Regions from separate parts of the Pseudonocardia sp. NPDC049635 genome, predicted to be linked through region 2. Evidence: riboswitches for the same ligand, from Rfam matches in the RefSeq annotation. Region 2 holds a riboswitch; each other region holds the start of a gene.
The links. Region 2 has a riboswitch for cobalamin ahead of AB0J24_RS16440 (hypothetical protein). Riboswitches for the same ligand answer to the same signal wherever they lie in the genome.
Positions count from the first base shown of each region.

Region 1: it holds a riboswitch for cobalamin, as region 2 does, so the genes downstream of both, AB0J24_RS09055 (ribonucleoside-diphosphate reductase subunit alpha) here and AB0J24_RS16440 (hypothetical protein) in region 2, are expected to answer to the same signal.
Region 3: it holds a riboswitch for cobalamin, as region 2 does, so the genes downstream of both, metE (5-methyltetrahydropteroyltriglutamate--homocysteine S-methyltransferase) here and AB0J24_RS16440 (hypothetical protein) in region 2, are expected to answer to the same signal.

Region 1 covers NZ_JBFAON010000005.1:155,371-164,606, reverse strand. Annotated here, with positions in the region: gene AB0J24_RS09060 (hypothetical protein) at 20-382, opposite strand; cobalamin riboswitch at 681-885, shown strand; gene AB0J24_RS09055 (ribonucleoside-diphosphate reductase subunit alpha) at 998-3,973, shown strand; gene AB0J24_RS09050 (ribonucleotide-diphosphate reductase subunit beta) at 3,970-5,064, shown strand; gene AB0J24_RS09045 (ABC transporter substrate-binding protein) at 5,235-6,209, shown strand; gene AB0J24_RS09040 (hypothetical protein) at 6,199-6,720, opposite strand; gene AB0J24_RS09035 (ABC transporter ATP-binding protein) at 7,211-7,993, opposite strand; gene AB0J24_RS09030 (iron chelate uptake ABC transporter family permease subunit) at 7,990-9,087, opposite strand; gene AB0J24_RS09025 (iron ABC transporter permease) at 9,084-9,236, opposite strand, start outside.
Region 2 covers NZ_JBFAON010000012.1:106,819-117,497, forward strand. Annotated here, with positions in the region: gene AB0J24_RS16415 (VWA domain-containing protein) at 1-1,908, shown strand, start outside; gene cobO (cob(I)yrinic acid a,c-diamide adenosyltransferase) at 1,921-2,535, shown strand; gene AB0J24_RS16425 (cobyrinate a,c-diamide synthase) at 2,529-3,974, shown strand; gene AB0J24_RS16430 (cobalamin biosynthesis protein) at 3,971-4,339, shown strand; gene cobA (uroporphyrinogen-III C-methyltransferase) at 4,518-5,738, shown strand; cobalamin riboswitch at 5,785-5,969, shown strand; gene AB0J24_RS16440 (hypothetical protein) at 6,007-6,390, shown strand; gene AB0J24_RS16445 (DNA polymerase IV) at 6,407-7,891, opposite strand; gene AB0J24_RS16450 (4'-phosphopantetheinyl transferase superfamily protein) at 7,888-8,595, opposite strand; gene AB0J24_RS16455 (hypothetical protein) at 8,692-8,892, opposite strand; gene AB0J24_RS16460 (FAD-dependent oxidoreductase) at 9,345-10,484, shown strand; gene AB0J24_RS16465 (cytochrome P450) at 10,519-10,679, shown strand, end outside.
Region 3 covers NZ_JBFAON010000005.1:140,018-150,696, forward strand. Annotated here, with positions in the region: gene AB0J24_RS08975 (VWA domain-containing protein) at 1-1,272, opposite strand, end outside; gene AB0J24_RS08980 (MoxR family ATPase) at 1,283-2,548, opposite strand; gene mdo (NDMA-dependent methanol dehydrogenase) at 2,683-3,975, opposite strand; cobalamin riboswitch at 4,201-4,409, shown strand; gene metE (5-methyltetrahydropteroyltriglutamate--homocysteine S-methyltransferase) at 4,582-6,873, shown strand; gene AB0J24_RS08995 (hypothetical protein) at 7,055-8,047, shown strand; gene AB0J24_RS09000 (TetR family transcriptional regulator) at 8,040-8,714, opposite strand; gene AB0J24_RS09005 (ABC transporter ATP-binding protein) at 8,903-10,679, shown strand, end outside.

The DNA.
Region 1 (9,236 bases), on a different contig from region 2:
TCACGGACCGGTCGCGTGCTCAGCCACCTGCCTGGGCCCGCAGCACCTCGGCGGCCTCCCTGGTGATCTCGGAGTGGCGCCGGCAGTGCTCGTGGTGGTCGGCGTGCGCGCCGCAGGCCGCCGAGCTGGCCTCGCAGGCGAGCATCGCGGCGTCCACCGCGGCCCGGACGACGGCCTCGTCCCCGTGCCGCCGTCCCAGCACCCGTGCGGCGGCCGAACACAGGTCCGCACAGTCCAGCGCGAGCAGGATCTCGCGTTCCATGCCACCGGCGGCGACCATCGCCGACGCGCACGCCGTGCTCGCCCGTTCGGCGTCGTGCAGTGTCTCGAGGACGGCAGGCGGGGTCGTGACGCCCGCTGCCTCCAGCACGTCATGGCTCATGTCCACTCCTTTCGACGGTGACCGTCACCACGGCCGAGCGTGGCAGACCCCGCACCATTGCGCCCGGCAACTCATCCGTACGGGGTGCCGGACCGGCGGATAGCCGTGCCGCGGCAGCCGGACAGCCTCCGTCGCGTCCGGTTCGTCCCGGCGCAAGTCGGGCCGTGCACCCGTCGGAGTGACGTGTGCGACGGGTTCGGCCACCGGCACGCCTGGGAACAGCGACGTTCACAGCGAGTCATGAAGAGGCCGCAATCCGGACCCCTAGGGGTATCGAATGGACTCCAACCCAAGATGTAGTGTCCGCAGCACTGGTGGTTCACCGGCCCGCTCGGGTCGGTGAGGCAAGAGGGAACCCGGTGCGATTCCGGGACTGCCCCGCAGCGGTGAACGGGAACGACCGCCGTCAACAAGCACTGGGAGCGATCCCGGGAAGCGACGGCCAGTAGGGACGAGCAGGACGCCCGTGAGTCCGAAGACCTGCCACCGGGGTGCACGCCGCCGGTGTGCACAGCTCCGGGGCCTCGCGGGAGGGCGCCAGGGCGCGGCGGGCCGGGTCCGTCGTCGCCTCCTCGCGCGGGCCACGGGCCGACGGCGACTCGCGAGGAGAGACCCGTGACCGCAAGCACCGCTCCCCCTGCATCGACGCACGACGCCGCTCCGCCCGGTCTGCGGGTGATCCGGCGTGACGGTACCGAGACGGAGTTCGACCCGAGCAAGATCTCGGTGGCGATGGCGAAGGCGTTCCTCGCCGTCGAGGGCCCGTCCACGGCCGCGTCGTCGCGGGTGCATCATCTCGTCGCCGAGCTGACCGAGCAGGTCGTCGGCGCGTTGCACCGGCACCCTGCCCCGGCCGTGCACGTCGAGCAGATCCAGGACCAGGTCGAGCTGGCTCTGATGCGCGGTGAGCACCACAAAATCGCCCGTGCGTACGTGCTCTACCGGGAACAGCAGGCGCAGGCCCGCAGCACCGGACCCGCCGCCCCACCGGCACCGACCGTGCATGTCGTCGGGCCGGACGGCAGCCGGGTCCCGCTCGACCGCGACCGCGTCGAGACCGTGCTCGCCGAGGCGTGCGACGGCATCGAGGACGTGTCGCAGGAGCCGGTACTCGCCGAGCTGGACCGCACCGTCTACGACGGCATCACCGCCGACGAGCTGTCCCAGGCGCTGGTGATGGCCGCCCGCACCCTCGTCGAGCAGGAGCCGAACTACTCGCTGGTGGCGTCGCGGCTGCTGCTCGACCGGCTGCGCGCCGAGGCCGTGTCGCACCTGTCCGGGACCCGGGAGACGCCCGACCAGGCCACGATGGCGCAGCGCTACGCCTCCTACACCAGGGACTACCTGCGCCGTGCGATCGACATCGGGCTCGTCGACCCGGAGCTCGCCACGTTCGACCTGGACCGGGTCACCGCGGCGATCCGGCCGGAGCGGGACACCGAGATCGGCTTCCTCGGCCTGCAGACCCTGTACGACCGCTACTTCCTGCACGAGCGCGGCGTCCGCTTCGAGCTGCCGCAGGCGTTCTTCCTGCGGGTCGCGATGGGCCTGGCGATCCGGGAGGTCGACCGTGAGGCGCGGGCCGTCGAGTTCTACGAGCTGCTGTCGAGCTTCGACTTCATGGCCTCCACGCCCACCCTGTTCAACTCGGGCACGACCAGGCCGCAGCTGTCGTCGTGCTTCCTGACCACCGTCGACGACGACCTGGACTCGATCTTCGGCGGTTACCGCAACAACGCGCTGCTCGCCAAGTACTCCGGTGGCCTGGGCAACGACTGGACGCCGGTGCGCGGGCTCGGCGCGCACATCCGCGGCACCAACGGTGTCTCGCAGGGTGTCGTGCCGTTCCTCAAGATCGCCGGTGACACCGCGGTCGCGGTCAACCAGGGCGGTAAGCGCAAGGGCGCCGCCTGCGCGTACCTGGAGACCTGGCACGTCGACGTCGAGGAGTTCCTCGACCTGCGCAAGAACACCGGTGACGACCGGCGGCGCACGCACGACATGAACACCGCGAACTGGGTGCCGGACGAGTTCCTGCGCCGGGTGCAGGCGGACGCGGAGTGGACCCTGTTCTCCCCGGACGAGGTCCCCGACCTGCACGACCTCTACGGCACCGCGTTCACGCAGCGGTACCGCGAGTACGAGGCGGCGGCCCGACGGGGTGAGATCCGGGTGTACCGGACCGTGCGCGCGGTCGACCTGTGGCGGCGGATGCTGACCATGCTGTTCGAGACCGGGCATCCGTGGATCACCTTCAAGGACCCGTGCAACCTGCGCAGCCCGCAGCAGCACTCAGGGGTGGTGCACTCGTCGAACCTGTGCACCGAGATCACGCTGAACACGAAGGCCGGCCCGGACGGTGAGGTCGCGGTCTGCAATCTCGGCTCGGTGAACCTGGCCGCGCACATCGTCGGGACGGGGAACGATGCCGCACTCGACACCGACAAGCTCCGCCGCACGGTGACCACGGCCGTCCGGATGCTGGACAACGTCGTGGACATCAACTTCTACACGATCCCGGAGGCCCGCCGGTCGAACCTGCGGCACCGCCCGATCGGCCTGGGGATGATGGGTTTCGCCGACGCGCTGTTCCTGCAGCGGATCGCGCCGGGCAGCGACGCCGCGGTCGAGTTCGCCGACCGCAGCGCGGAGGCGCTGAGCTATCACGCGATCTCGGCGTCGTCCGACCTGGTGACCGAGCGCGGGCGCTACGCCAGCTTCGAGGGCTCGCTGTGGAGCCGGGGCATCCTGCCGATCGACTCGCTGGAGCTGCTGGCCACGGCCCGCGAGGAGGGCGAGCTGGACGTCGACCGGTCGACCACCCTCGACTGGGACGGCCTGCGCTCGAAGGTCCGCAGCCAAGGCATGCGCAACTCCAACGTGCTGGCGATCGCCCCGACCGCGACGATCTCGAACATCTGCGGGGTCGCCCAGTCGATCGAGCCGATCCACCTGAACCTGTACGTGAAGTCCAACATGTCGGGCGAGTTCACCGTGGTGAACCCACACCTGGTCCGCGACCTCAAGGAGCGCGGCCTGTGGGACGAGGTGATGGTCGCCGACCTGAAGTACTTCGACGGGTCGCTGGCCGAGATCGACCGGGTGCCCGCCGATCTCAAGGAGCTGTACGCGACGGCGTTCGAGATCGAGCCGCGCTGGCTGATCGCGGCCGCGTCGCGCCGGCAGAAGTGGCTCGACCAGGCACAGTCGTTGAACCTCTATCTGGCCGGCCCCAGCGGCCGCAAGCTCGACGAGCTGTACCGGCTGGCCTGGCGCAGCGGTCTCAAGACCACCTACTACCTGCGGACCCGAGCCGCGACCGCGGTGGAGAAGTCCACCCTGAAGGGCACCGACGGACGGCTCACCGGCGTCCCGACCGGCACGGCCGACGGCCGGACTGCCACCGGACCGGCCGTCGGCGACCCGGTGCCCGGCAGCACACCCGCGGTCCCGCCGAACGGGACCGCGCCCGCCGTGCCGGTGAACGGCACGCCGCCGACCACCGACCCGGCCACCGACGGCATGGAGCTCGATCTCGACCCGGCCGTCGCCTGCTCGATCGACGACCCCGACTGCGAGGCCTGCCAGTGACTCCTTCGACCACCGCCGAGAACACCGTCCCGGCCCCCGACGCGACCGGACTCGGCGAGATCGAGCGCGGCGCCGCACCGGTCCACGCCGACGACAAGCGCATGATCAACGCCCGGACGGACGTCAACCAGCTGCTCCCGATGAAGTACCACTGGGCATGGGAGAAGTACCTGGCCGGCTGCGCCAACCACTGGATGCCGACCGAGGTCGCCATGCAGGCCGACATCGCACTGTGGCGCACGCCGGGCGGACTCACCGACGACGAGCGCCTGATGCTGACCCGCAACCTGGGCTTCTTCGCCACTGCGGAGTCGCTGGTCGCGAACAACATCGTGCTCGCCGTCTACCGACATCTCACCAACCCGGAGTGCCGCCAGTACCTGCTGCGCCAGTCGTTCGAGGAGGCCGTGCACACGCACACCTTCCAGTACGTCTGCGACTCGCTGGGCCTCGACGAGGGAGAGCTGTTCAACGCCTACCGCCAGGTCCCCTCGATCACCGACAAGGACACCTGGGCGCTGCACTACACCCAGGCGCTCTCCGACCCGAGCTTCCGGACCGGCACCCCGGAAGCCGACCGGGCCTTCCTGCGCGACCTGATCGCCTTCTACGTGGTGTTCGAGGGCATGTGGTTCTACACCGGGTTCGCCCAGATCCTGGCCCTCGGGCGGCGCAACAAGATGATCGGCATCGCCGAGCAGTACCAGTACATCCTGCGCGACGAGTCCATCCACCTGAACTTCGGCATCGACTGCATCAACCAGATCAAGATCGAGAACCCGCACCTGTGGACGCCGGAGTTCGTCGACGAGATCCGCGGCATGCTGCACGAGGCCTGCGAGCTGGAGGTCGCCTACGCCCGCGACACCATGCCGCGCGGGATGCTCGGCCTGACCGCCGAGTCCTGCGAGCAGTACCTGCGATTCATCACCGACCGCCGCGCCGAGCAGATCGGGATCGCGCCGCTGTTCGGGAAGGTCGAGAACCCGTTCCCGTGGATGAGTGAGGCGATGGACCTGCGGAAGGAGAAGAACTTCTTCGAGACCCGGGTGACCGAGTACCGCACCGGCGGCTCCCTGGAGTGGGACTGATCCTGCGCGGCCTGCAGCACCCACCGGTGCGCCGGCCCGACAGCAACCGGGCCGCGTGCAGCGCGACCGACCCGACGACGGCAGCCAGGGGCCCGCGTCGTCGCTCACCCGGCATAATTGAACATCTCGACAGTTGATCTAAGGTTCCCTCACAACTACGGAGGGTGTCCATGGCTCGGATCGGTTCGACCGTCGTTCTGCTTGTCACCGCACTGGCGGCGGTGTCCTGCGGCACGGCCGGGGACGCGACGACGGCACAGGAGTGTCGGACCGTCGCCCATGAGTTGGGTTCGGCGTGCGTGCCGCAGGACCCGCAGCGGATCGTCACTCTCGACTCGGTGACCGTGCTGCCCACGCTGTTGGAGCTCGAGGTCCCCGTGGCGGGTGCGCTGCGCGTGTACCCCTCCGGGGATCCCTTCCCGGACTACCTCGACGAGTCCGACACCGCCGGGATCGAACTGGTCGGCACCATGCAGGAGATCGACCTCGAGCAAGTGGCCGCGCTGCAACCGGACCTGATCATCGGGACGGCACCGATGCTCGAGCCGGTCCTGGCGCAGCTGGAGCAGATCGCGCCGACCGTGGGCGTCGGCTTCTCCTTCTACCATTCCGGGTGGGCCGATGACATCCGCCTGATCGGCGCCACCGTCGGTCGGGAATCCGAGGTGGAGGAGCAACTGGCCGGCCTCGCCGCAGAGGCGGACAAGACCAGAACGCAGGTGATGGCGGGCGGCGCGGAGCGCACCCTGAGCAGGGTCGACGTCTATCAGGGGGCGCCGCTCTACTATTCCTACGGTTGCACGTGGATCGGGGAGGTGCTGGCCTCGGCTGGTGTTCGGCAGCCCGACGGGCAGCGTTCGGAGTGCACGGACGGGGACATCCAGTCCGCACTCAACTCGATCTCCCTGGAGGAGGTCTCCGTGCTCGAGGCCGACGCGATCGTCGCTTACCAGCAGCAGGACTCCGACTCCGCGCTCGGGGCGAGCCCGCTCGCCGAGCTGGAGCGCTCGCCCCTGTGGCAGGACCTCGACGCCGTGCGCGGCGAGCGGGTGTTCGTGTTCGGCGACGCCTGGGGACTCGGGGCGTCGGTTCCTGCCGCCGAGCAGGTCCTCGCCGACCTGCGCACAGAGATCTTCACCGGCTGAGTTGCCGCGCCGAGCCCGGCACGCCACGAGCTGCAGAGTCTCTCCAGCGGGCTGTCCCGCTGGTAAGTGACGCCAGGACGCCGAAGAACTGTGCAGCCACGACAACCTCCGTATCGCGGCTCGCGGGGTGGCGGTGGTGCGGGATCGCCTGGCCGGACATCAGCAGCGGGGTCGGTCTGATGTCGAACGGGATCCCGCCGGTGGGGTGCCCGCCGGTCCGCTCGGACAGTGCACCGACCTCCACGAGCGGGGCGTCTGCAAGATCGGGATGGAGCAGGAGGGGCTCGACGGGGCCGTCGAGCAGGGTGAGCACGACGAGTTCGGTGGCGAAGGGGTCGTTGTGCAGCGGGCTCCCGTCCCCGTCGCGGTGGTAGTTGTAGACGACCCCGGTCGGTACGACCGTGGCCCCGGTCGTTTCGGTGATGTGGCGGGCCAGCGGCCCGGTCCAGTGCCAGGAGAGCAGGGCCGGTCCCGGGTCGGCGTAGCAGAAGCCCCCGAAACCGCTGGTCACAGAGCCACGTTCGATGGAGAAGCCGGGGGTGGTGGAGTGGCCGTCGACGGCGTCGGGCCGAAGGGAAAGAGCTTCTCGTCGCAGATCGGCGCGCGTCGGCTCGTCGATGACGTCGGTGAGTCTGGTGTGCACGTGCCCGAGCTCGGGGGCACTGTTGCGGGGCGAGGACGGAGGCGACGAGCCGGTCCCAGACGTTCCTGGCGATCGCACCGGCCGCGGCCGATCCTGCGACGTGCGGGTCCAGCACGTCCGCCGACGGCGACTGCCCGGCCAGCGCGACCCGCAACCGGCCACCGGTCCGGGGCGGGCCGGCGGCCGGTGACACCGGTTCCGTGGCGCTCGCGCACCCGCCCAGCGCGACCGCGCCGGCCAGACCGGCCGCACCGCGCAGCAGCGCCCGCCGCGTCAGCGTCGCCCGGCGGGCGGATCCGTCGATCTTCATGGAGACGATTGATACATGAACACCTGCTCAAGTATCCGGTGAAGCACGTCACCTGCGTGGCCTGGGCAACACCAGCGGGGTTCCGGTCAGCGGGTCGGACGTCACCAGCGCGTCCACCCCGAACACCGACGACACCAGCTCCTCGGTGACCACCTCGGACGGGGCGCCCTCGGCGACGATCCGACCGCCGGACATCGCGATCAGGTGGTGCGCGTAGCGGGCGGCCAGCTCCAGGTCGTGCAGCACCATCACCACGGTCCGGCCCTGTTCGTCGTTGACCGCGCGCAGCAGCTCCAGGACGTCGAGCTGGTGGGCGAGATCGAGGAACGTGGTCGGCTCGTCGAGCAGCATCGTCTCCGGGCCCTGGGCCAGCACCAGCGCGATCCACGCCCGCTGGCGCTGCCCGCCGGACAGCTCGGCCACCGGACGGTCCGCCAGATCGGTCAGCCCGGTCGCGGCCAGCGCGGCGGTGACGGCCTCCTCGTCGCCGGTGGACCACTGCCGGAACCAGCGCTGGTGCGGATGCCGCCCGCGCCCGACCAGATCGGCGACGGTGATGCCGTCCGGTGCGGTCGGCTGCTGCGGCAGCACGCCCACCCGGCGGGCGAGCTCGGTCGCCGGAAGCCGGGTCAGCTCGGTGCCGTCGAGCAGGACCCGGCCGGCCTGCGGGCGCATCAGGCCGGCGAGCCCACGCAGCAGGGTCGACTTGCCGCAGGCGTTCGGCCCGACGACCACGGTGATCGCCCCGTCCGGGATCTGCACGCTCTGCCCGTGGACCACCGGGTCCCCGGCCGTGTAGCCCAGGCTCAGGTCCTGGCAGGTCAGGGTCATCCGCTCGCTCCGATCCGGTTGCCGCGCACCAGCAGTGCGATGAGAACGGGTGCCCCGACGAGCGCCGTGAGCACCCCGACCGGGAGCTCGCGCGGCGCGAAGACGGTGCGGGCCAGGAGATCCGCGGTCACCACCGTCAGCGCACCGGTCCCGGCGCAGGCCAGCAGTCCGGGGCTGCGTTCGCGCAGCACCCGGCGGACGATCTGCGGCGCCACCAGCGCCACGAAACCGATCGGCCCGGCGGACGCGGTGGCCAGCGCGGACAGCCCGACCGCGCCGGTCAGCAGCACCCCCCGGGTCCGGTCCACCCGCGGGGACAGCGCCCGGGCCAGGTCGTCACCGAGCTCGAGGACCTGCAACCGCCGGGTCAACCCGAGCATCGGCGGCAGCAGCAGGCACATCCCGAGCGCAACCGGTACGACGTCCGGCCACGAGCGGCCGGAGAGGCTGCCGACCAGCCAGACCGCGGCCTGGTAGGCGGCGTTGACGTCGGCCCGGCTGAGCAGGAACGTCGCCGCCGCGCTGAGGATCGCCGCGACCCCGATGCCCACGAGCACCAGCCGGTAGCCGGAGAACCCGTTCCGGTAGGCGACCGCGTAGACCGTGACGGCGGCCACCGCGGCCCCGGCCAGCGCGCCGCCGGTCACCCAGGCCGCCGACGCGCCGAATCCGATGATCATCAGCACCGCACCGGCGGACGCGCCCGCGTTGATGCCGATGACGTCCGGGCTGACCAGCGGGTTGTGCGCAATGCGCTGCAGCACCCCACCCGCGACCCCGAACGCGGCGCCGACCAGCACCCCGGTCAGTGCGCGTGGGATGCGCCCGTTCACCACGACGTCGTAAGTGATCAGGGTGCCGTTCCCGGCGATCGTGTCGAGCACCGTCGTGAGCGGCATCGCGTACTCGCCCACCGTCGTCGCGCACAGCGCCACCAGGAGCGCGCCCAGCCAGGTGAGCGTGCCGAGCACCAGCCCGCGCATCCCGAACCGGACCGAGAGCGGACCGCGGCGGACGACAACGAACCCTGCCCCGCCCACCAGACCGTCGCGGCTTCCGGTCCGGTCGCGAGTCACGGTCCGGTCACGAGTCACAGCGTCGCCACCTTCCGTGTCCGAACCAGGTGGAGGAAGACCGGGCCGCCCAGCAACGCCGCCGTCACCCCGATCTGGACCTCCTCCGGCGCGATCACCACCCGGCCCGCGACGTCGGCGAACAGCACCACCGCCGCACACAGCAGCGC
Region 2 (10,679 bases):
GGGTCGCTCGACCTGGAACGCGCGCTGTCCGAGGGCAGGCGTGCCTACCAGCCGGGGCTGCTCGCCGACGCGCACCGCGGTGTGCTCTACGTCGACGAGGTCAACCTGCTCCACGACCACCTCGTCGACCTGCTCCTCGACGCCGCCGCGATGGGCCGCGCGCACGTCGAGCGCGACGGTGTCTCGGTCTCGCACGCGGCCCGGTTCCTGCTGGTCGGCACCATGAACCCGGAGGAGGGCGAGCTGCGCCCGCAGCTGCTCGACCGGTTCGGGCTGACCGTGGAGGTGCGGGCCTCCCGTGATGTCGACACCCGGGTCGAGGTGACCCGGCGGCGGCTGGCGTTCGAGGACGACCCGGACGGGTTCGCCGCCCGGTTCGCCGACGCCGAGGCGGACACCGCGGCGCGCCTGCGGGCCGCCCAGCAGCGGGTCACCGCCGTCCGGCTGCCGGACCGGGAGCTGCGCCGGATCGCGTTCGTCTGCGCCCGGTTCGACGTCGACGGGATGCGCGCCGACCTCGTGATCAGCCGGGCCGCGGCGGCGCACGCGGCCTGGGAGGGGCGCACCGCGGTGGTCGAGGACGACGTCCGGGTCGCCGCCCGGCTCGCGCTGCCGCACCGGCGCCGCCGGGACCCGTTCGACGAACCGGGGATCGACGAGAAGGACCTCGACGAGGCCCTGCGCGACGCCGAGGACTATCTCGGTCCCGACGACGACCCGGGCCCCGACGGTGGTCCGGACGGCGATGATCCGGATGGCGGTGGCCTGGACGGCAGTGGTCCGGACGGCAGCGACCCGGACGGCAGTGACCCGGACGGCAGTGACCCGGGCGGTTCGGATCCCGGCGGCCCGGACGGCCCGGACCAGGGTGGCACCGAGCCGGACGGCGGGGGCCGCTCCGGGCCGGCAGGCCCCGAGTCCGCGGCCCCGGAGAACCCCGGCGGCACCGGCCGCCAGGACGGTCCGGCGCACGGCGGCCCCGATCCCGCCGGCCTCCCGGACGGTGCGGTCACCGAACCGGAGGACGGCGCCGGGCGGCGCCCGGGCGGTGACGGCGGGCAGACGCTCGTCGTCGGGGACGCCGCGCGGCTGCGCCGGGCGACGATCCGCAAGTTCACCGTGCCCGGACTCGGAGCGGGTGCGCCCGGCCGCCGGTCGCGGGCCCGCACCGACACCGGCCGGGTCGTCCGGCCGACCGGCGCGGGCACCACCCGGGCGGCCGACCTGCACCTGCCCGCCACCGTCCTGGCGGCGGCGCCGCACCAGGCACGGCGGGGACGCCGCGGCCCCGGGCTGCTCCTGCAGCGCGACGACCTGCGCCGCGCCGAGCGCGAGGGACGCGAGGGGAACCTCGTGCTGTTCGTCGTCGACGCGTCCGGCTCGATGGCCGCACGGAAGCGGATGACGGCGGTCTCCGGCGCCGTCCTCGGCCTGCTGCGCGACGCCTACCAGCGCCGCGACAAGGTCGGGCTGGTCACCTTCCGGGCCCGGGCCGCGGAGCTCACACTGCCACCGACCTCGTCGGTCCCCACGGCGCAACAGCGGCTCGCGACCCTGCGCACCGGTGGGCGGACACCGCTCGCCGAGGGGATCCTGCGGGCCCGCTCGGTGCTCGCCGCCGAACGCCGTCGCGACCCGCGCCGCCGCCCGCTCGTGGTGCTGCTGACCGACGGCCGCGCCACCGTGCCCGCCCGCCCCGGCGGCGACCCGGTGGCCGACGCCCGCCGCGCCGCCGGTCTGCTGGCCGCCGACGGCGTGCACACCGTCGTCGTCGACTGCGAGAGCGGGCACGTCCGGCTCGGTCTCGCCGCGCCGCTCGCCGCGTCCGCCGGTGGCGAGCTGGTGACCCTCGACGAGCTGACCGCCGAGAGCGTGGGGGACCTCGTCCGGTCCGCCCGCGCCGCCTGAGAGGAGGCCACCGTGCCGCAGGGACAGGTGAGCGTCACACCCGACGACGGACTGACCACGCGGCAGCGCCGAAACCGGCCGCTGCTGGTGGTGCACACCGGCGTCATGAAGGGGAAGTCGACGGCAGCGTTCGGCATGGCGCTGCGCGGCTGGAACCAGGGCTGGTCGATCGGGGTCTTCCAGTTCGTGAAGTCCGCGAAGTGGAAGGTCGGCGAGGAGGAGGCGTTCCGCGCGCTCGGCCGGGTGCACGACGAGACCGGGCAGGGCGGCCCCGTGGAGTGGCACAAGATGGGCTCGGGCTGGTCCTGGTCGCGCAGGCGGGGTTCCGAGACCGATCACGCCGCCGACGCCCGCGAGGGCTGGGCCGAGATCCGCCGCAGGCTGCGCGACGAGCGGCACGGGATGTACGTGCTCGACGAGTTCACCTACCCGCTGAAGTGGGGCTGGATCGACGTCGACGAGGTGGTCGCCGAGCTGACCGGCCGCCCCGGGCACCAGCACGTGATCATCACCGGCCGGGACGCGCCGCAGCCGCTCGTCGACGCGGCCGACCTGGTGCTGGAGACGACCAAGGTCAAGCACCCGATGGACGCCGGTCAGAAGGGGCAGCGGGGGATCGAGTGGTGAGTGCCCGCGCCCTGGTCGTCGCGGCGCCGTCGTCGGGGAGCGGGAAGACGACGGTCTCCACCGGCCTGATGGCCGCGCTGCGCCGGCGGGGCACCCGGGTCGCACCGTTCAAGGTCGGTCCGGACTACATCGACCCCGGCTACCACACCCTCGCCGCCGGCCGGCCGGGCCGCAACCTCGACGTCGTGCTGCAGGGTGCCGAGCGGCTCGCGCCGCTGGCCCGGCACGGCTCCCGGGACTGCGACGTCGCCGTCGTCGAGGGTGTGATGGGGCTGTTCGACGGCCGCATCCCCGACGGCGCCGGTTCGACGGCGCAGGTCGCCGCCACGCTGGGCGCGCCGGTGGTGCTGGTGGTGGACGTCCGCGGGCAGTCCCGGTCGCTGGCCGCGCTGCTGCACGGCTTCCGGTCGTTCGACCCGTCGGTCGAGGTGGCCGGGGTGATCCTGAACCGGACCGGGTCGGCGCGGCACGAGGAGGTGCTGCGCTCGGCCGCCGACGAGGTCGGGCTGCCGGTGCTCGGTGCCCTCCCGCGGCGCGCCGAGCTCGCCGTGCCGTCCCGCCATCTCGGTCTGGTCACCGCGGCGGAGCACGGTGCCGCCGCGACCGCGGCGGTGGACGCGATGGCGGAGCTGGTCGCGGCGCACGTCGATCTCGACGCGGTGCTGGCGCTGGCCCGCCCGTTGCCCGACGGCCCGGTCTGGGACCCGCACGCGGAGATCGCCGCCGTCACGGACCGGCCGGCCGGCCGGACCCCGGGTCCCGGCCGGCCCGCAGCGGCCGCGGCGCCCGGTCGTGCGGCGGTCGCGCCGGTCGTCGCGGTGGCGGGCGGCCCGGCGTTCGGGTTCGGGTACGCCGAGCACGCCGAGCTGCTCGCGGCGGCCGGTGCCCGGGTCGTCGGCGTGGATCCGCTGCGCGACCCGGACCTACCCGACGGGACGTGTGCGCTGGTGCTGCCCGGCGGGTTCCCCGAGGAGCACGTCGGCGCGCTGGGGGAGAACCGGTCGCTGCGGGCGGCCGTCGCCCGGCTGGCCGCGACCGGTGCGCCGGTGCACGCCGAGTGCGGCGGGCTGCTCTACCTGTGCCGGGACCTCGACGGGATCCCGATGTGCGGCGTGCTCGACGCCTCGGCCGCGATGACCGACCGCCTGACCCTGGGCTACCGGGAGGCGGTCGCGGTGTCGGCGTCGCCGCTGTTCCCACCCGGCTCCCGGGTGGGGGCACACGAGTTCCACCGCTGCGCGGTCACGCCGCGGGCCGGTGCCGCGCCGGCCTGGGCGTGGCGCGGTGGGGAGCCGGAGGGACACGTCGTGGCCGGGGTGCACGCGTCGTTCCTGCACACCCATCCGGCGGGGAACCCGGACGTCGTCGCGCGCCTGGTCGACCTCGCACGACCAGCGGCCCGGGTGCTCGCGGCGGGTCCGTCGCCGCGCGACCGGTGACGGCCGTCGGGGTCGGGCTGCGGCCCGGGGTGCCCGCCGCGGCCCTGGTGGAGCTCCTGCGCCGGGTGGCCGGCGAGCACGACCTCGACCTGGCCCGGGCGGTGGTCGCGACGCTGGACCGGCGGGCGGGCGAGCCCGGCCTGTTGCAGGCCGTCGCACCGCGGATCCCGCGCGGGTACCCGGCCGGGCGACTCGCCGGGGTGGTGGTGCCGGCGCCGAGCGACCGGGTCGCCGCCGCCACCGGGACGCCCTCGGTCGCCGAGGCCGCGGCGCTCCTGGCGGCGGGCCCCGGGGCCGTGCTGGTGGTGCCCAAGACCGCCGGGCGCGGCGTGACCGTCGCGGTGGCGCGGGCAGCGGCCCCGTGAGCGCCCGGCAGCGGCCCGGGTGTGGGGTTGGCCTCGGCGCGGTCTGCCGGGGCGCGCCGGTCGTTATCCTCGACCGCCGCCGCCGAACGGGAGCCGGGGGTTCGCCGGCCCGGTCCGCAGGGCCGGAACCGGCACGGAGCGCGAGGAAGGGCACGCCGCGCCCGGGAGAGGATCGTCGTTGAGCGCGCAGAACGAGCAGTACCTGGTCGGTCTGGACCTGTCCGGCCGGCGTGTCGTCGTGGTCGGCGGGGGCCAGGTCGCCCAGCGCCGGGTCACCCGGCTGATCGCCGCCGGAGCGCTGGTCGAGGTGGTGTCCCCCGAGGTCACCCCGGCCGTCGAGGGCATGGTCACCGCCGGTGAGATCACCTGGACCGGCCGCCGCTACGCCGAGGGTGATCTCGCCGGCGCCTGGTACGTGATCGCTGCGACCGACGACGCGGCGGTGAACGAGGCCGTCGTCGCGGAGGCCGAGCGGGGCCGGGTGTTCTGCGTCCGCGCCGACGACGGCTCCCGGGGCACCGCCGTCACCCCCGCGACCGGTGAGCACGACGGGTTGACCGTCGGTGTGCTGGCCCGCGGTGCGCACCGCCGCTCGGCCGCGGTCCGGACGGCGCTGGTCGAAGCGCTGCAGTCCGGCGTCGTCGACGAGAACGCCGAGCCGCCGCAGCCGGGTGTCGCGCTGGTCGGCGGCGGCCCCGGTGACCCGGAGCTGATCACGGTCCGCGGGCGGCGGCTGCTGTCCAGGGCGCAGGTCGTCGTCACCGACCGGCTGGGGCCCCGGGACCTGATGGACGAGCTCCCGCCCGACGTCGAGGTCATCGACGCCTCGAAGATCCCCTACGGCCGTGCCATGGCCCAGGAGAAGATCAACGAGCTGCTGGTGGAGCACGCCAGGGCCGGGAAGTTCGTGGTGCGTCTCAAGGGCGGCGACCCGTTCGTCTACGGGCGCGGGTTCGAGGAGGTCCAGGCCTGCGCCGCCGCGGGGGTGCCGGTCACCGTCGTCCCCGGCATCACCAGCGCGTTCGCCGCGCCCGCCGTCGCCGGGACGCCGGTCACCCACCGGGGGGTGGCACACGAGATCGTCGTCGTCTCCGGGCACGTCGCCCCGGAGGACCCGCGCAGTCTCACCGACTGGACCGCGCTCGGCCGGATGACCGGCACGATCGTGCTGATGATGGCGGTGGAGCGGCTCGGCCGGTTCGCCGAGGTCCTCGTCGAGCACGGCCGCGACCCGCAGACCCCGGTGCTGATCGTGCAGGACGGCACCACCCGGATCCAGCGGACGGTGCGCGCGACCCTGGAGACGGCCGGCCGGGTCGCGGCCGAGCAGGACGTCAGCCCGCCCGCGATCGTGGTGATCGGCCCGGTCGCGGGGCTGGAGGCGCCCGTCGGGCCGTGACGGGACCGTGCCGCCGGGCGGGCGTCACCGGCCCCCGTTGTTGACCCTCCGACCGGCACGTGATGGGCTGACCCCGACGACGGTGCAGGAAGCCGGTGTGATTCCGGCGCGGTCCCGCCACTGTCACCGGGGAGCGCTCCCCACCCGCAGCCACTGCCCGATGAGGGTGGGAAGGCGGGGGAGCGCGATGATCCGGGAGCCAGGAGACTGTCCGTCGTCGCAGGAGTTCCCACTGTTGAGGGCGCGGACCCTCGAGGAGGACAGAGCGATGAGCGTCGGCGCGTGCCCGGTCCTGGTCGTACTCGGCACCGGGCCGGACGGAGCCTCGGTCGGCTCCGGCGGCGAGGACCTGATCATGGAGGCGGACACCGTCTTCGCCTTCCCGGGCGGCCCCGAGTCGGTGGCCCTGTTCTACGCGGAGGCGTGGCGGGTGGAGCGGATCTCCCCGCCCGACGCCGTCTCCCGGCTCACCGGGTGGGCGGCAGGCGAGCCCACCGGCAGCGGGGTGCTGCTGGTGGCCGGCGACCCGGCCGCTGACGTCGCGCTGGTCGCGGTGCTCGACGGTCTGGCCCGCACAGCACCCGGTATCGACGTCCGGCTCACTGCGGGCACCCGGGTCGCCCCGCCGCACCGCAGTCCGCTGATCGGCTGACGCTCGTCCCGGTGTCTCAGCCGGCCGGTCGCCAGCTCCGGAGCGGATCGGCGCGGGACAGCTGCGGGTCGGCGGCGTCGAAGGTGCAGGTTCGTCCCGGCCCGGTCAGCGCCGTCTCGAAGCGGACGGTGACCCGGCCGTGCCCGGCACCCTGTACCCAGCCGTGCCCGTGATCGGGGTGGTCGACGTCGTCCCCCGCCCGCCAGGGGCGGTCGGCGGCCTGCTCCCGGTGCACCGGCAGGTCCGCTGCCGGGACGCCCGCGGCCGCTTCGACGGCCACCGGTGCGCTGACGTGCCCCCGGCCCTCGGTGTCCGGCCGCCCGACGATCGGGACTGCGGCGACCGGGTCACTGCCGGCCGGCTCGCCGCCGCCCGAGCCCGCGGGCGCCGCCCGCCACCCCTGGGCCGAGGGCACCGCGTCGAACAGCGCCAGCGGTGGTTCGTCGCCGAACCCCGACACCGACACCCCGAGCAGCCGCACGCCGCCCTCGCCCACCGCGGTGTCGGCGAGCCGGCGGGCCACCGCGACGAGCGTCGACAGGTCGCGGCTGGGGAACGGTGTCGTCTCCGAGCGGGTGTGGGTCACGAAGTCCCCGGTGCGGGCCTTGACCGTCACGGTGCGTGCGGCGCGGCCGTCGGCGACCAGCCTGCGGTGCACGGCGACGCAGATCGACTCGACGGCGGCGTGCACCGCGGACATCGCGGTCAGGTCGGTGTCGAACGTCGTCTCCGCGCTGATCTGCTTAGCCGCGCCGCGCGGGGCGACCGGGCGGTCGTCGATCCCGCGGGCCAGCCGGTGCAGTTCGGTGCCCATCGCCGAGCCGAGCACCCCGGTGACCTCGCGACCGTCCATCGCGGCGAGCTGGCCGATCGTCTCGATCCCGATCCGGCGCAGCGCCTCGCCGGACACCGGACCGATGCCCCACAGCGAGCGCACCGGCAGCGGATCGAGCACGGCCTGCTGGTCGGCGTGCGGCACGACCCGCAGACCGTCCGGCTTCGCCAGCTCGGAGGCGATCTTGGCGATCTGCTTGCCGGACCCGGCGCCGACCGATGCGGGCAGCCCGGTCCGCTCCCGGACCGCCGCGCGCAGCCGGGCCCCGAAGTCCTGCACGGCCTCCGGGGCGGCACCGGCCAGCCCGGGAGGTTCGATGAACGCCTCGTCCACCGAGACCGGTTCGAGCACCGGCGAGAACTCGGCGAGCACCCCCATCACCTCCTCCGAGATCGCCTTGTACAGCCCGAAGCGGGGAGGCAGCACGGTGGCGTGCGGGCAGCGCCGCCGGGCCTGTCCCATCGGCATCGCCGAGCGCGCCCCGAACACCCGTGCCTGGTAGCTGGCGCCCGCGACGACACCGCGCGGCCCGGCCCCGCCGACCAGCACCGGCCGGTCGGCCAGCGTGGGCCGGGTCAGCTGCTCGACGGAGGCGAAGAACGCATCCATGTCCAGGTGCAGCACCCAGCGCGCTGCGGCCGCGCCCGGCCGGTCCGGCGAGCTCACCTGCCCATGGTGCCCCGGACCACCGACAGGACGGCGTCACCGTCCGCGACCGTGATCGGCGGCACGACCGGCCCGGCCCCGGCGACGGCCCCGGGATGGTCCGGGTGCGGGGTGTCGACGTCGGCGAGCCACCAGGACCCGGTGGTGCCGGGCCAGTGCAGGACGCGGGCCGGGCCGTCCGGGGCGGACAGCGTGATCGCGTCCATCGGGGCCGACAGCCCGTCACCGGTGGCCTTGAGCAGGGCCTCCTTGCGGGTCCAGGTGACCAGGAACGCGGACGGCCCCGGGATCCCGTGCTCACGTTCGGCCGGGGAGAGGGCGTGCCGGGCGAGCCCGTCCAACCCGGACAGCTCCCGATGCTGCTCGACGTCGACGCCCACCGGTCCCGGGCCCAGCGCCACCCCGACCAGTGCGCCGGAGTGGGTCAGCGAGAAACCGGGCGCGTCGCCACGGCCGGCGAGGCGCGGCTTGCCGTGCGGCTTCCCGCAGCGGCAGGTGCGGTCCATGTCGATCGAGGCCGGATCGGTGTCCAGGTGCGTCGCCAGCACGAGCCGGGCGAGCGCGTGCGCGGCCAGGTACCGGGCCCGGTCCTCGGCCCGGCGCAGTGCCGACATCCGTTCGCGCTCGTGCGCGTCGAGCAGTGCCACGAGATCGGGTCGCCCACCGGGGTCGGTCGGGGCTGCCCACCACACGGTCACGGTCACGGCGTCCAGCCTCGCACGCGACGGGAGATCACGGATCGGGAACCCGGACGTTCGCCGAGCGGGTGTCCGGGTGCCCGATCCGTGATCAGCCCGGGATCAGCCGGTGCGGCGGGCGGCGAAGTCCGTGCGGACGTGCGCGGGCTTCGCGTGCGGTGCCGGGCCGGTGTTGCGGGGGGCGGCGGGGCCGGTGCCGCCCTCCTCCGCGGGGCGGCCGCGTTTCGCGGCACGGCGTGCGGCGCGGTTCGCGGGCTGCGGCGCCGGGTCGGTGCTGGCCGGTCGGGGCGGGTTGGCGGGCATACGGGCCTCCGGCAGGTACGGGTCCGGCTCGAGGCCGGACGACGGTCGGACAGGGACAGGGACAGGGCAGGGACAGGGCAGGAACAGGGCAGGGCCGGTGACGGAACTCGGGCCGGGGACCGGGATCAGCGACGCCGGGCCCGGCAGTGCTCGTCCGGCAGCGCCGGGTGCGGTGGCAGCGGGACCGGCGATCGCCGAGATCAGCAACGACCGAGATCAGCAACGACCGAGATCAGCGGCGGTGGCATCAGCAACGCCGGGATCGGGAACGCCGTGCCTGGTGATGCGCGGCATCGGTTCCGGGCCGGCGTGGCACGAGAGGTCACGGGCCTGCGGCGAGTGCGCGGAGCGTCGCTCCGCGGGCCGCTCAGAGGAACCGGATCAGCATGACGAGGACGATAGGGAGCGTCCGCCCGGCGTGCCACCGGTTTTTCCCGGCTACCGTCGCGCCGGTGGAATCGCACACGGATCTGGTGGTGGTCGGCGGCGGGATCGCCGGGGTCTCGGTGGCCTACGAGCTCGCCGTGCACGGCCGCGTCGTGCTCCTGGAGGCGGAGGCGGACATGCCGGTGCACTCCACCGCACGGTCGGCGGCGACCTACATCCCCGGGCACGGTTCCGGGCCGTTCCGCGCGTTGATCGACGCCTCCGGTCCGCGGTTCCGCGTCCTGCAGACCGAGCTGGACACGCCGCCCCTGTTGTCCCCGAGGCCGGTGCTGCACCTCGGTGACGACGACGCGGGCGCGGCCGGGATCGTCGCCATGCTCGACGAGCAGCGCGGGGAGCCGAACGCGCCGATCGCGCTGGACCCGGCGGAGGCGCTGCGGCGCGCGCCGGTGTTGCGCCGCCCGCCGCGTGCCGCGGCCTGGACCGCCGGTTCCGCCGACGTCGACGCGATCGCCCTGCACGACGGTTACCGGCGCGGTCTGCGGGCCCGCGGGGGCACCGTGCTGCGCGGTGCCCGGGTGTCGGCGATCACCCGCGACGGTGGCGGCTGGCTGGTGGAGACGGCGGCCGGGCAGCGGGTGCTCGCCGCCGCCGTCGTCGACGCGGCGGGTTCCTGGGCCGACGAGGTCGCCGCGCTCGCCGGGGTGCCCCGGGTCGGGTTCACCCCGTTGCGCCGGACGATCGCGGCCTGCCCGGTGCCGGACCCGTCGGTGCTGCGGGTGGGCGGCGCCCCGCTGCCGCTGATCGCGGACGCCGCCGAGCGGTGGTACCTCAAACCGGAGGCCGACACGGTGCTGGTCTCGCCGGCCGACGAGACCCCGCAGGCGCCCGGTGACGCCCGGCCCGACGAGCTGGACGTGGCGCTCGGGCTGGACCGGGTCGGCGAGGTGACCACGCTGGGTCTGCGCTCGGTGCGGAGAGCCTGGGCCGGGTTGCGGACGTTCGCCCCGGACCGGGCCCCGGTGCTGGGGCAGTGGCCGGACCGTCCCGGCTTCCACTTCGTCGCCGGCCAGGGCGGGTCCGGTATCGAGTCGGCACCGGCGTTGGCCGCGCTGGCCGCGTCGGTGATCATCGGAGCGGCGCCGCCCGCCGACATCGCACTCGACCCTGCTGTGTGCTCGGTCACTCGCCTGCGGCCTGCGTAAGCGCGCGCTTACAGCCGGTGGCACGATGAGGGACATGGCGCTGACCACCACCGGCTCCGAGCAGCACGACCTGTTCTCCGGCACCTTCTGGCAGAACCCGCACCCCGCCTACGCGGCGCTGCGGGCCGAGGAGCCGGTGCGCAGGCTCGCGCTGCCGGACGGGCCGATGTGGCTGCTCACCCGCTACGCCGACGT
Region 3 (10,679 bases), on a different contig from region 2:
GTGGTCCTCCAGGAACTGCCCGAAGGCGAGCCCGTAGTCCGAGTTCGCGTCGACGTCGAGCTGGTCACCGCCGAAGATCAACCCGAGGGCGTGCTCGACCGGGTGGTCGGCGAACAGGTCGGTGACCTCGACCAGGTCGGCCACGAACGCGAACGAGCGCACCTGACCGAACAGGTCCTGCAGGCCGTGCACCAGGTGCAGGGTGAACCGTGCGGTGGCCCGGACCGACAGCGAGACGTCGGCCAGCACCACCAGTCGCGGTTTGTCCTCCTGCCGGGCCACCGTGACCGGGGCGAACGGCACCCCGTCGTAGCGCATGTTGCGGCGCATCGTCCTGGCCGAGTCGATCCGGCCGCGCGGCGACACCCGGCGCCGGTGGGTGAGCGCGCCGTGCAGGGACTTGGCGAGCCGGCGCAGCGAGTCCTCCAGCTGCATGCGCTCGCGCTCGGAGGCCCGGTCGACCTCGGCGGCGCGTTCGGTGTCGTCGTGCCCCTCGACGATCCGCTGCTCGATCTCCAGCAGCTTCTCCAGGTGCGCCTTGAGCAGCTCGGGCAGGTTCTCCAGCACCCCGGCGAGCCTGCGCCGCAGCGCCGCGGCATCGTCCTCCGTGCCGGCCTCCTCCGCGGAGAGCCGATCCTCCTCGGAGCTCAGCCAGCCCAGCAGCGCGTCCTGCTGGGCGACCGAGAGATCGGCGTCGACCTTGGTCCCCTGGGCCTGCGAGATGTCGCCCGGCAGGCCACCGCCGGAGAACCGGTCGGTCTCGATCTGCACCCGCTGCCCGTCGGTGATGTCGCCGGCCTGCTCCTTGGACAGCACGATCTCGTCGGTCATCGACGCCATGTCGATCTTGTTGGCCTCCTGGTGCAGGTTGTACTGCTCGGCCAGGTCCTCCGGGTCGAAGTAGTCCCGGATGTCGGCCGGGGCGCCGTGGTCGTGGCCCTCCTGCGGGGTCTCCGACGGCTCCTCGGAGAGCGTGAAGCTGTCCAGCGGTGCGTCGTCGGTCATGTCGCCGTGGCCATGGCCGTGCCCGTGACCGGTGTCCTGCTCACCCACCTTGACCAGGGAGAAGAACAGGTCGAAGACCTCGTCGAAGGTGGCCTCGTCGCGGCGGTCCTTGACCAGCGCGACCCGCAGCGCCTCCTTCAGCACGGTCCGGTCGGACAGCACCCCGGGCTGGGCGGCGCAGGCCATCGCGTCCAGGGCCTCGGACACCGAGATGCGCACCGCCCGGATCCGCAGGAGCCGGACGAAGCGGTGGATGCTCGCTTCCACGTCGCGGCCCTCAGAGCGGACGCTTGCGGGCGCCGAACGACCGGGCCCCCTGGCCGGGGGTCACGCTCCGCAGCGGCGGTGCGGCCCGCCCGGCAGCGGCCTTGTTGCCGTAACCGTCGGCGTGCCTGCCGGGCCGGTCCTTGGCGGCGCGGAGCGCACGACCGTCGACGTCGCCGTCGTCCGGTCCGCCGGGGCCACCGGTGCCGCGCGGCCGGTCGGTGTCGTGCGAGTGGTCCGCCTCGTGCCCGTGTCCGTGGCCGTGCCCGTGCCCGTGCCCATGACCGTGCCCGTGCCCGTGCTCCTCGACCACGGTGTTCGGGTCGACCAGGTGCGGGATCGCGTCGAGCGCCTTGCGGACGTCCTTGTCGTACTTCACGACGACCGAGACGGTGTCCGACAGGACCTGCGGGCTGAGCTCCTCGACCCCCAGGACGGCGAGGGTGCGCGCCCAGTCGATCGTCTCCGAGATCGAGGGAGCCTTGCGCAGCTCCAGCTCGCGCAGCCCGCGCACCACCCCCACGAGCTCCTCGGCCAGCTGGTCGGCGAGCCCGGTCTTCTTCGACCGCACGATCTCCAGCTCCCGCTGCGCCGAGGGGTAGTCGAGGAACAGGTGCAGGCAGCGGCGCTTCAGCGCGGCCGCGAGGTCCCGGGTGTTGTTCGAGGTCAGCAGGACGTAGGGACGGTGCTTGGCGACGAACGTCCCGACCTCGGGCACCGAGATCTGGTACTCGCCCAGGGTCTCCAGCAGCACCGCCTCGAGGGCCTCGTCGGCTCGGTCGACCTCGTCGATCAGCAGCACGCAGGGCTGTTCCGAGCGGATGGCCTCGAGCAGCGGGCGCGGCGCCAGGAACCGCTCGGAGAAGAAGACGCTCTCCTGCGACCCGATCCGGTCGACGGCCGAGGCGAGATCCGGGGCGTCCTCGACGACCTGCCCGATCTTCTCGCGCAGGATCTGGGTGTACATGAGCTGCTTGCCGTAGTCCCACTCGTAGAGGGCCTTGGTCTCGTCCTGGCCCTCGTAGCACTGCAGGCGCAGCAGGCGTCGTCCGGTGGCGAGCGCGAGCATCTTCGCCAGCTCGGTCTTGCCGACGCCGGCGGGGCCCTCCAGCAACAGCGGCTTGTCCAGCCGGGTGAGCAGGAAGACCGTGGTCGCGAGCCGGGTGTCGGCGATGTAACCCTGCTCGCGCAGGGTCTCCACGACGTGGTCGACGGACTCGAACGGTGCCGTGGTCGGCGTGGGGCTCTCAACGCCGGCGGAGCCGGGAACGGGGGTCACGCTGGGGCTCTCCTTCGAGGGGCCGCACCGGTGCCGGGTGCGGCGGGCCGCGCAGCCGACGGGCCCACCCGTGGCGAGTACGACCTCGCACGGAGTGGGCCCGCTGGCGCGAACGGGACGGGCGGAACGGACGATCAGGTGAGCAGGTCGTCCAGGTCGCCGTTCACGGAGTGCTCGACGACCGGGCGGACCGTCTCGAAGGTGCACTCTTTCGGGTTGCCCGGGGTGCAGGCGTCACCCAGGACGTGGTTGGTGATGCGGTCGACGTCCGCGGCGTCACCGATGATGGTCGGCGCGTTCTCGTAGAACTTCGTCGGGCCGACACCGAGGCGGTTCTTGGAGTAGGTGTCCTGCTTGACGTCGGCGAAGCGCTCCGGGATGCCCACGTCGCGCAGCAGCCGGATGGCCGCGGCGAGCGCGGCGTCGGCGGCCTGCGGCTTGGTCATGCCGCGCGTGTCGACGCCCATCGCCTCCGCGATGTCGGCGAACCGCTCGTAGGCGACCGGCATGTTGAACGCCCACACCCGGGGCAGCGCGATGGCGTTGTTCAGGCCGTGGTGGGTGTCGTAGAACGCCGACACCGCGTGCGAGATGGAGTGGATGATCCCGAGCCCGCCGGAGTTGAACGCCTGGGCGGCGATGTACTGCGCGTACATCATGCCCTCACGGCCGGCGAGGTCCTGGCCGTTCCACACGGCGGCGCGCAGGTTCTGCGCGGTCAGCTTGACCGCGTGCAGCGCGTTGCCCAGCGAGGGCTGGAAGTTCAGCCGCGACACGTAGGGCTCGGAGGCGTGGGCGAGCACGTCGAAACCGCACTGGGCGGTGTAGTCGATCGGGCAGTCGTAGTAGAGGACCGGGTCGTCGATGGCCAGCGAGGTGACCGAGGCGTCGTCGAACGCCACGTACTTGTGCGGGTTGTCCGGGTCCGTGGTGGTGTCGGTGATCACGTAGGCCCAGGACGTCTCGGAGCCGGTGCCGGCCGTCGTGGAGACCGCGATGTGCGGCGGGTTCGCCGGGTTCTCGGACTTGTTGAAGCCTTCGAACTCGTTGACGTTGCGGCCGTCGTGGGCGACCGAGACCCGTGCGCCCTTGCAGGCGTCGTGCGAGGAGCCGCCACCGATGGAGACGAACGAGTCGCACTTGTTCTGCTGGTAGAGGCCCACCGCGTCCATGACGTTGTAGTCCTTGGGGTTCGACTCGACCTGGTCGTACACGACGACCTCGAGCCCGTGGTACTTCATCGACTCGACGATCTTGTGGACGATGTCGGTCCCGCGCAGGCCGGACGTCATGACCAGGGTCTTCTTGAAGCCCATCTTCAGGGCCTCCGGACCGATCAGCTCGTGCGAGCCGGGACCCATCAGCGCTCGGGGGAACGGGTGGAACTCCTTGATGGGGAACGGCTTGAGCAGCTCGTCTACCTGCATGTCAGCCCTTTCTGAGGCAGGCGGGTGGGTCGAGCCGCACGTTAGGAGCGCTGTGGGCGCGCGCACAGGGATGACCGGGATTACCGGTCGGCAGACCAGGCAGGAAACCCCTCTGAACGGAGGGGGCAGGGCTAGGACGCTCAAGGCCCGAGCAGGGCGAGCGTGTCGCCAAACTATGGCAACTGTGAGTAAAAGGCAATAGTCCGGGAACCGTTCCCGGTGGGTTATGGTCGGTCCGCCGACGGTTCGTGACGCCTCCAGCGGGAGCGTCACGGGTCAACAGGGAACCCGGTGCGAGTCCGGGACTGCCCCGCAGCGGTGAGTGGGAACGAAAGCCGTCACGAGCACTGGGAGCGATCCCGGGAAGCGACGGCCGGTAGGGGAGAGCGCGACGCCCACGAGTCCGAATACCTGCCGCCGGTGCGTGCGCCGACCGGCGTGCGCGGATCCGTGGCCTCGCGGGAGGGCCCAGCGGACGACCGGGTGCGCACCGTGCCCGCCGGCGCCACCGGGCGTCCGGTGTGGACATGCCCCGGAACGTGCCGTCGTGCCCTCCCCGGCGGTGACGGGTCCTCCACCGCACTCGCGAGGAGAGAGGGCTGTGAGATGACGAGGTCCGTGTCCAGTACCGGCAGTACCGTCCTGGGCTACCCCAGGATCGGGCCGGACCGGGAGCTGAAGCGCGCGACCGAGGCGTTCTGGGCCGGCCGGTCCGACGCCTCGGCGCTGCACGAGGTGGCGGCCGGGCTGCGCCGCGACACCTGGACCACGCTGCGCGACGCGGGACTGGGCCGGGTCCCCGGCAACACGTTCTCGTTCTACGACCACGTCCTGGACACCGCGCTGGCCGTCGGCGCCGTCCCGGAGCGTTTCGCCGGCGTCGCCGACCCGCTGGAGCGGATGTTCGCGATGGCTCGCGGCCGCTCCGGTGCTCCGGCGTGCGAGATGACCAAGTGGTTCGACACGAACTACCACTACCTCGTCCCGGAGGTCGGCCCGGGAACCCGGCTCGCGCCGGGATCGCGCAAGGCGTCGGAGGAGTTCCGGGAGGCACTGCGCTCCGGTGTCGTCACCCGTCCGGTGCTGGTCGGCCCGGTGACGTTCCTGCTGCTGTCCAAGCCCGCCGAGGGTGCACCCGGGGGGTTCCGGCCGCTGGACCTGCTCGGCCCGCTGGTGGAGGTCTACCGGGACCTGCTGGCCGAGCTGGCCGACGCGGGTGCCGAGTGGGTCCAGCTCGACGAGCCGGCCTTCGCCGCCGACCGCACCGCGGAGGAGGTCGCGGCGCTGCGCAAGGCCTACGACCGGCTCGCGGCCGCGCCACGGCGGCCGAAGATCCTGGTCGCTTCCTACTTCGGTGAGCTCGGCCCGGCGCTGCCGGTGCTCGCCTCCACGGCGGTCGAGGGACTGGCCCTCGACCTGGTCGCCGGCGCGTCCGACCTGGACGGGATCGACGATGTCGGGGGGATCGGCGGGAAGCTGGTGCTGGCCGGTGTCGTCGACGGCCGCAACGTGTGGCGCACCGACCTGGACGCCGCACTGGTGACCGCGGCGCGGCTGGCCGGCGTCGCGGGCCGGGTGGAGATCTCGACCTCCTGCTCGCTGCTGCACGTGCCCTACGACCTGTCGGTGGAGACGGCGCTGCCCGCCGACGTCGTCGACAAGCTGGCGTTTGCCCGGCAGAAGGTCGACGAGGTGGTGCTGCTCGGCCGCGCGCTGCGCGAGGGCCGGTCGGCCGTGGCCGCGGAGTTCGACGCCGCGAAGGCGACCCGGGAGCGGGTCGCGGCGGCCGCCCGCCGCGACGGGAGCGTCCGGGCCCGACTGGAGGCACTGGGCTCCGACCACTACCGGCGCGGCCCGGGTGACGTGCGGGCGAAGGTGCAGCGCGAGGCGCTGGGTCTGCCGGACGTGCCGGCCACCACGATCGGCTCGTTCCCGCAGACCGCCGAGATCCGCCGGGACCGCGCCGCCCACCGGGCCGGGCGGATCGACGAGGCCGAGTACACCGGGCGGATGCGCCGGGAGGTCGCCCGGGTGGTCCGGCTCCAGGAGGACATCGGGCTGGACGTGCTCGTGCACGGCGAACCCGAGCGCAACGACATGGTCCAGTACTTCGCCGAGAACCTGGACGGGTTCGCGACCACCGAGTTCGGGTGGGTGCAGTCCTACGGCTCGCGGTGCGTGCGGCCGCCGATCCTGCACTCGGACGTGTCGCGGCCCGCCCCGATCACCGTCGAGTGGGCCACCTACGCGCAGTCGCTCTCGGACAGACCGGTCAAGGGCATGCTGACCGGACCGGTGACGATCCTCGCCTGGTCGTTCGTGCGGGACGACCAGCCGCTCGGGGAGACTGCCCGGCAGGTCGGGCTGGCGCTGCGGGACGAGGTGCTCGACCTGGAGGCCGCCGGGATCCGGATCATCCAGGTGGACGAGCCGGCGCTGCGCGAGCTGCTGCCGCTGCGCGAGCGGGACCGCGCCGGTTACCTGGAGTGGGCGATCGACGCGTTCCGGATGTCGGTCGGCGGGGTCGCGGACAGCACGCAGATCCACACCCACCTGTGCTACTCGGAGTTCGGTGAGGTGGTCGGGGCGATCGACGGCCTGGACGCCGACGTCACCACCGTCGAGGCGGCCCGGTCCCGGATGGAGGTGCTCGCCGACCTGGGTCCGGGCATCCCGCGCGGCCTGGGTCCCGGTGTGTACGACGTGCACTCGCCCGAGGTGCCGGACGCCGACGAGTTCGCCGCCCAGCTGACCACCGCGCTGCGCTACATCGGCCCGGACCGGCTCTGGGCGAACCCGGACTGCGGGCTGAAGACCCGCGGTGAGCCGGAGACCGTCGCGGCACTGACCAACCTGGTCGCGGCGGCCCGCCGGGTCCGGGCGCAGATCACCGGCTGAGGCCGGTGCGCTCCCGCGGCGTCGCACCGGACCGGCTGTCGCGGTGCGCGCCGCGGGGGTCCCCCGGTGTGGCACTGTCGGACGGTCGGGGTCGATCCGGTGACGCGCGTGCCGGCCGTGATTCCCGGCCGCGCCGGGTCGGGCGGCGCGCGGTGGCACACCGATGACGGGAGGTCGGGGCATGGACGCCGTCCGGGAGTTGCTGACCGGGTACCTGGACGATCCGGACGCGGGCTGGAGCATGGGCGCGCCGGGTGCGATCGCGGAGTTCGTCCGGCTCCCGGGGGAGCCGGTCACGACCGGGCCCGGTGCCGTCGTCACCGGCCGTGGCGGGATCCGGGTCGATCCGCTGCCCGGCCTCCGGCCGCTGGCCTACCGCACCCCGGTCGGCCCGGACGACCACTGGAACCACGCCGTCGCGCTGTGCCTGCCCGTCGCCGCGGCCCGGCGGTCCGGCCGGGCGACGATCACCGTCCTCGGCCCGGACGCCGGCGCACTGCGCGCCGAGGACCGGGACGCGGTGCTGGTCGACCTGGGCCTCGGCACCCCCACGGTGGACGCCTGCGTGCGCACCCGTGACCCGGGGTTGCTGGAGGTCCTGCGGGCCGCCGAGGGGCGGCCGCTGGACGGTGACCTGACCGCGGCGCTGGTGGCGGCCGGGCCGCACCGGGTGTTCGTCACCGCCGTCGGCCGGGTCGAGGTGTACGCGGCGATCCCGCCCCCGGACGGGCGGTCGCCGGACGGCCCGCACACCCATCTCCTGCCGGCCGTCCTGCGGGCCGGGCGGACGCACGCCGCGACCGTCCCGGTGCCGGTCGGGTACCTGCCGTGCGCGCACCTCTACCCGGCGCACCCGCTGACCGACCTGACCGGTGGCCGCCGGCCGTTCGACCCGGGGCGGCTCGCCGCCTTCGATCGGCTGCTGGCCCGGTTCGGGGATCCGGCCCAGCGCGAGATCACCGCGCAGGTGGTCCGGGCGGTCGCCGCCGGCCGGGCACCCGGGGGGCGTCCGGCGGACCCGCCCGGTCGCGCCGCGCAGGCCGTGGCGCTGCGGGTGCTCGCGCACACCGGTGCCGACCCGGCGGTGCTGGAGGCCTGGCGGGGCCGAGCGGCACCCGAGCCGGATCTGCTCGACCCGGACGGCGACCGCAACGCCGCAGGGCCGCTCAGCTGATGCCGGCGTAACCGTCCCGTCCGGCGGCCCGGCGGTGCTCGACGCCGTCGAGCACCAGGGCGACCTTGTCCAGGACGTGCCCGCGGGGGTCCCGCATGATCGCGAGCACCTCGCCGCGGACCGGTTCGTCGAGGGTCGCCAGGTAGGCGAGCGCGGCCTCGGACAGGTCACCGGGCCCGCGGTCGGGTCCCCGCACGAACCGGGTCTGGGTGGCGCCGTCGGCGACCGTGTCGAGCACCGCGTCGGCGACCCGGACCGCGGTCGCCGGGCTGAACCCCGCCTCGCACAGGATCGTGACGATCTGCCGCAGCCGGTCACCGGACACCGTCGCGAGGTCGGCGCCGAGATCCTGGATCAGCCCCGAGTAGCGCGTCAACAGGTCGAACGCGAGTGCCGCCTCGTCCTCCAGGAACGGCCGCCAGCCCCGGTCCGCCGAGGGCAGCGGGGTGCGGGCGAACACCAGCTCGACCGCCGACGCGGCGATCTCGTCGAGGCTCTCGACGTAGCGGTAGAGGGTCCCGGGCGCGACACCGAGCCGGTCCGCGACGGCCGCGACCGACAGCCGGTCGACGCCGACCTCGACGGCCGCCTCCACGATCTCCTCCCGGGTCAGACGGGGCTTGGGGCCCGGCCGGTTCCCGGGGCGGGGCCGCGGTGTGATCGACACCCGGGGACCGTACGTCAGGAGGGATTGCGAACGCTATTCACTGATAGCTAGGTTCACCTAATTTAAGGGGGTGGGCCCGTGCGGCTGCGACGGTGGGCGATCACGGTGGGCGCGTTCGCGCTGCTCACCCCCAACCCGGCGTCGGTGCCGGCGCTGCTCGAGACCCTGCGCCCGATCCTGGAGACCCCGTGACCACGACCACCGACGAGCGGACCCAGGCCGTCCCGGCGGCCGAGGCACCGCCGGACCCACGCGTCCGTGCCCGCGCCGAGGCGGCCGCGCTGGCCGAGCTGCTCCGCCCCGTGCGCGGCACGATCCGGTTCGCCCAGGTGCTGTCCGCCGTCGGTGCGGCGGCCGGGCTGGTGCCGTTCGTGGCGCTGGCCTGGCTGGCCGGCACGCTCCTGGAGCCCGGCCCGCCCGACTCCGGCGCCGTGCTCGGCGCGGTCTGGCTGATCGTCGGCGGGCTCGGGGCCCGGGGGCTGCTCACCGGTGTGGCGCTGGCCCTGACCCACTTCGCCGACGTGCGGCTGCAGGCGATCCTGCGCCGCCGGATGGTCGCCCACCTGGGCCGGGTGCCGCTGGGCTGGTTCTCCGAGCGCTCGTCGGGTGTGGTCCGCAAGTCCGCCCAGGACGACGTGCACGAGCTGCACCAGATCGTCGCCCACCACCCGGTCGAGTGGGTCGGGGCCTGGGTGCTGCCGGTCGCCGGGCTCGGCTACCTGGCCTGGCTGGACTGGCGGCTCGCGCTGCTCGCCCTGGCACCGATCCCGTTCTACGTGGCCGCCTACGCCTGGATGATGCGCGGTCACGTCGAGAAGGCCCAGCAGATGGACGCCGGCAACGCCCGGATCAGCTCGGCGGTCGTCGAGTTCGTGACCGGCATCGCGGTGGTCAAGACCTTCGGCCAGGCCCGGCGCGCGCATCGCGGCTACCTCGACGCGGCCCGCGACTTCAGCCGGTTCTACTCCGAGTGGGTCCGGCCGATGCTGCGGATCGAGGTGTTCGCCACGATGGCGATCTCGGCGCCGTTCGTGCTGCTGCTGTCCTGCGCGGGCACGGTCTGGTTCGTCGAGGCAGGCTGGATCACCCCGGTCGAGGCGATGACCGGGATCCTGATCTCGATGGTCGTCCCGACGACCATCATGGCGCTCGGCTTCGGCGCGCAGAACCGGCGCACCGCCGCGGCCGCCGCCCTGCGCATCCACGAGCTGCTGCAGACACCGGCCCTCCCGGTGCCGGACACCCCGCGCGAACTGCGGGGGCACCGGGTCGAGCTGGACGGCGTCCGGTTCGCCTACTCCGACGGGGCCGAGGTGCTGCACGGGATCGACCTCGACTGTCCGGAGGGGACGGTCACCGCGCTGGTCGGCCCGTCCGGATCCGGCAAGAGCACCCTCGCGACGCTGGTCGCCCGGTTCCACGACGTGACCGGCGGGCAGGTCCGGATCGGCGGGGTGGACGTCCGCGAGATCGACCCGGCCGTGCTCTACCGGCACGTCGGGTTCGTCCTGCAGGACGTGCAGCTGCTGCACGGCACGGTCGCCGACAACATCCGGCTCGGCCGCGCGGACGCCTCCGACGAGGACCTGCACGCCGCCTGCCGGGCCGCCCGGATCCACGAACGGATACTCGCGCTGCCGCGCGGTTACGACTCGGTCGTCGGTGAGGACGCGCTGCTCTCCGGCGGCGAGGCACAGCGGGTGTCCATCGCCCGCGCGCTGCTCGCCGACACACCGGTCCTGGTGCTCGACGAGGCCACCGCGTTCACCGACCCGGAGTCCGAGGCCGAGATCCAGGACGCGCTGTCCGAGCTCGCCCGCGGCCGCACCGTGATCGTCATCGCGCACCGGCTCTCGACGATCACCGGCGCCGACCGGATCGCAGTCGTCGACGGTGGACGGATCGTCGAGTCCGGACGGCACGACGAGCTGGTCGCCGCAGGCGGCCGCTACGCCGCGATGTGGG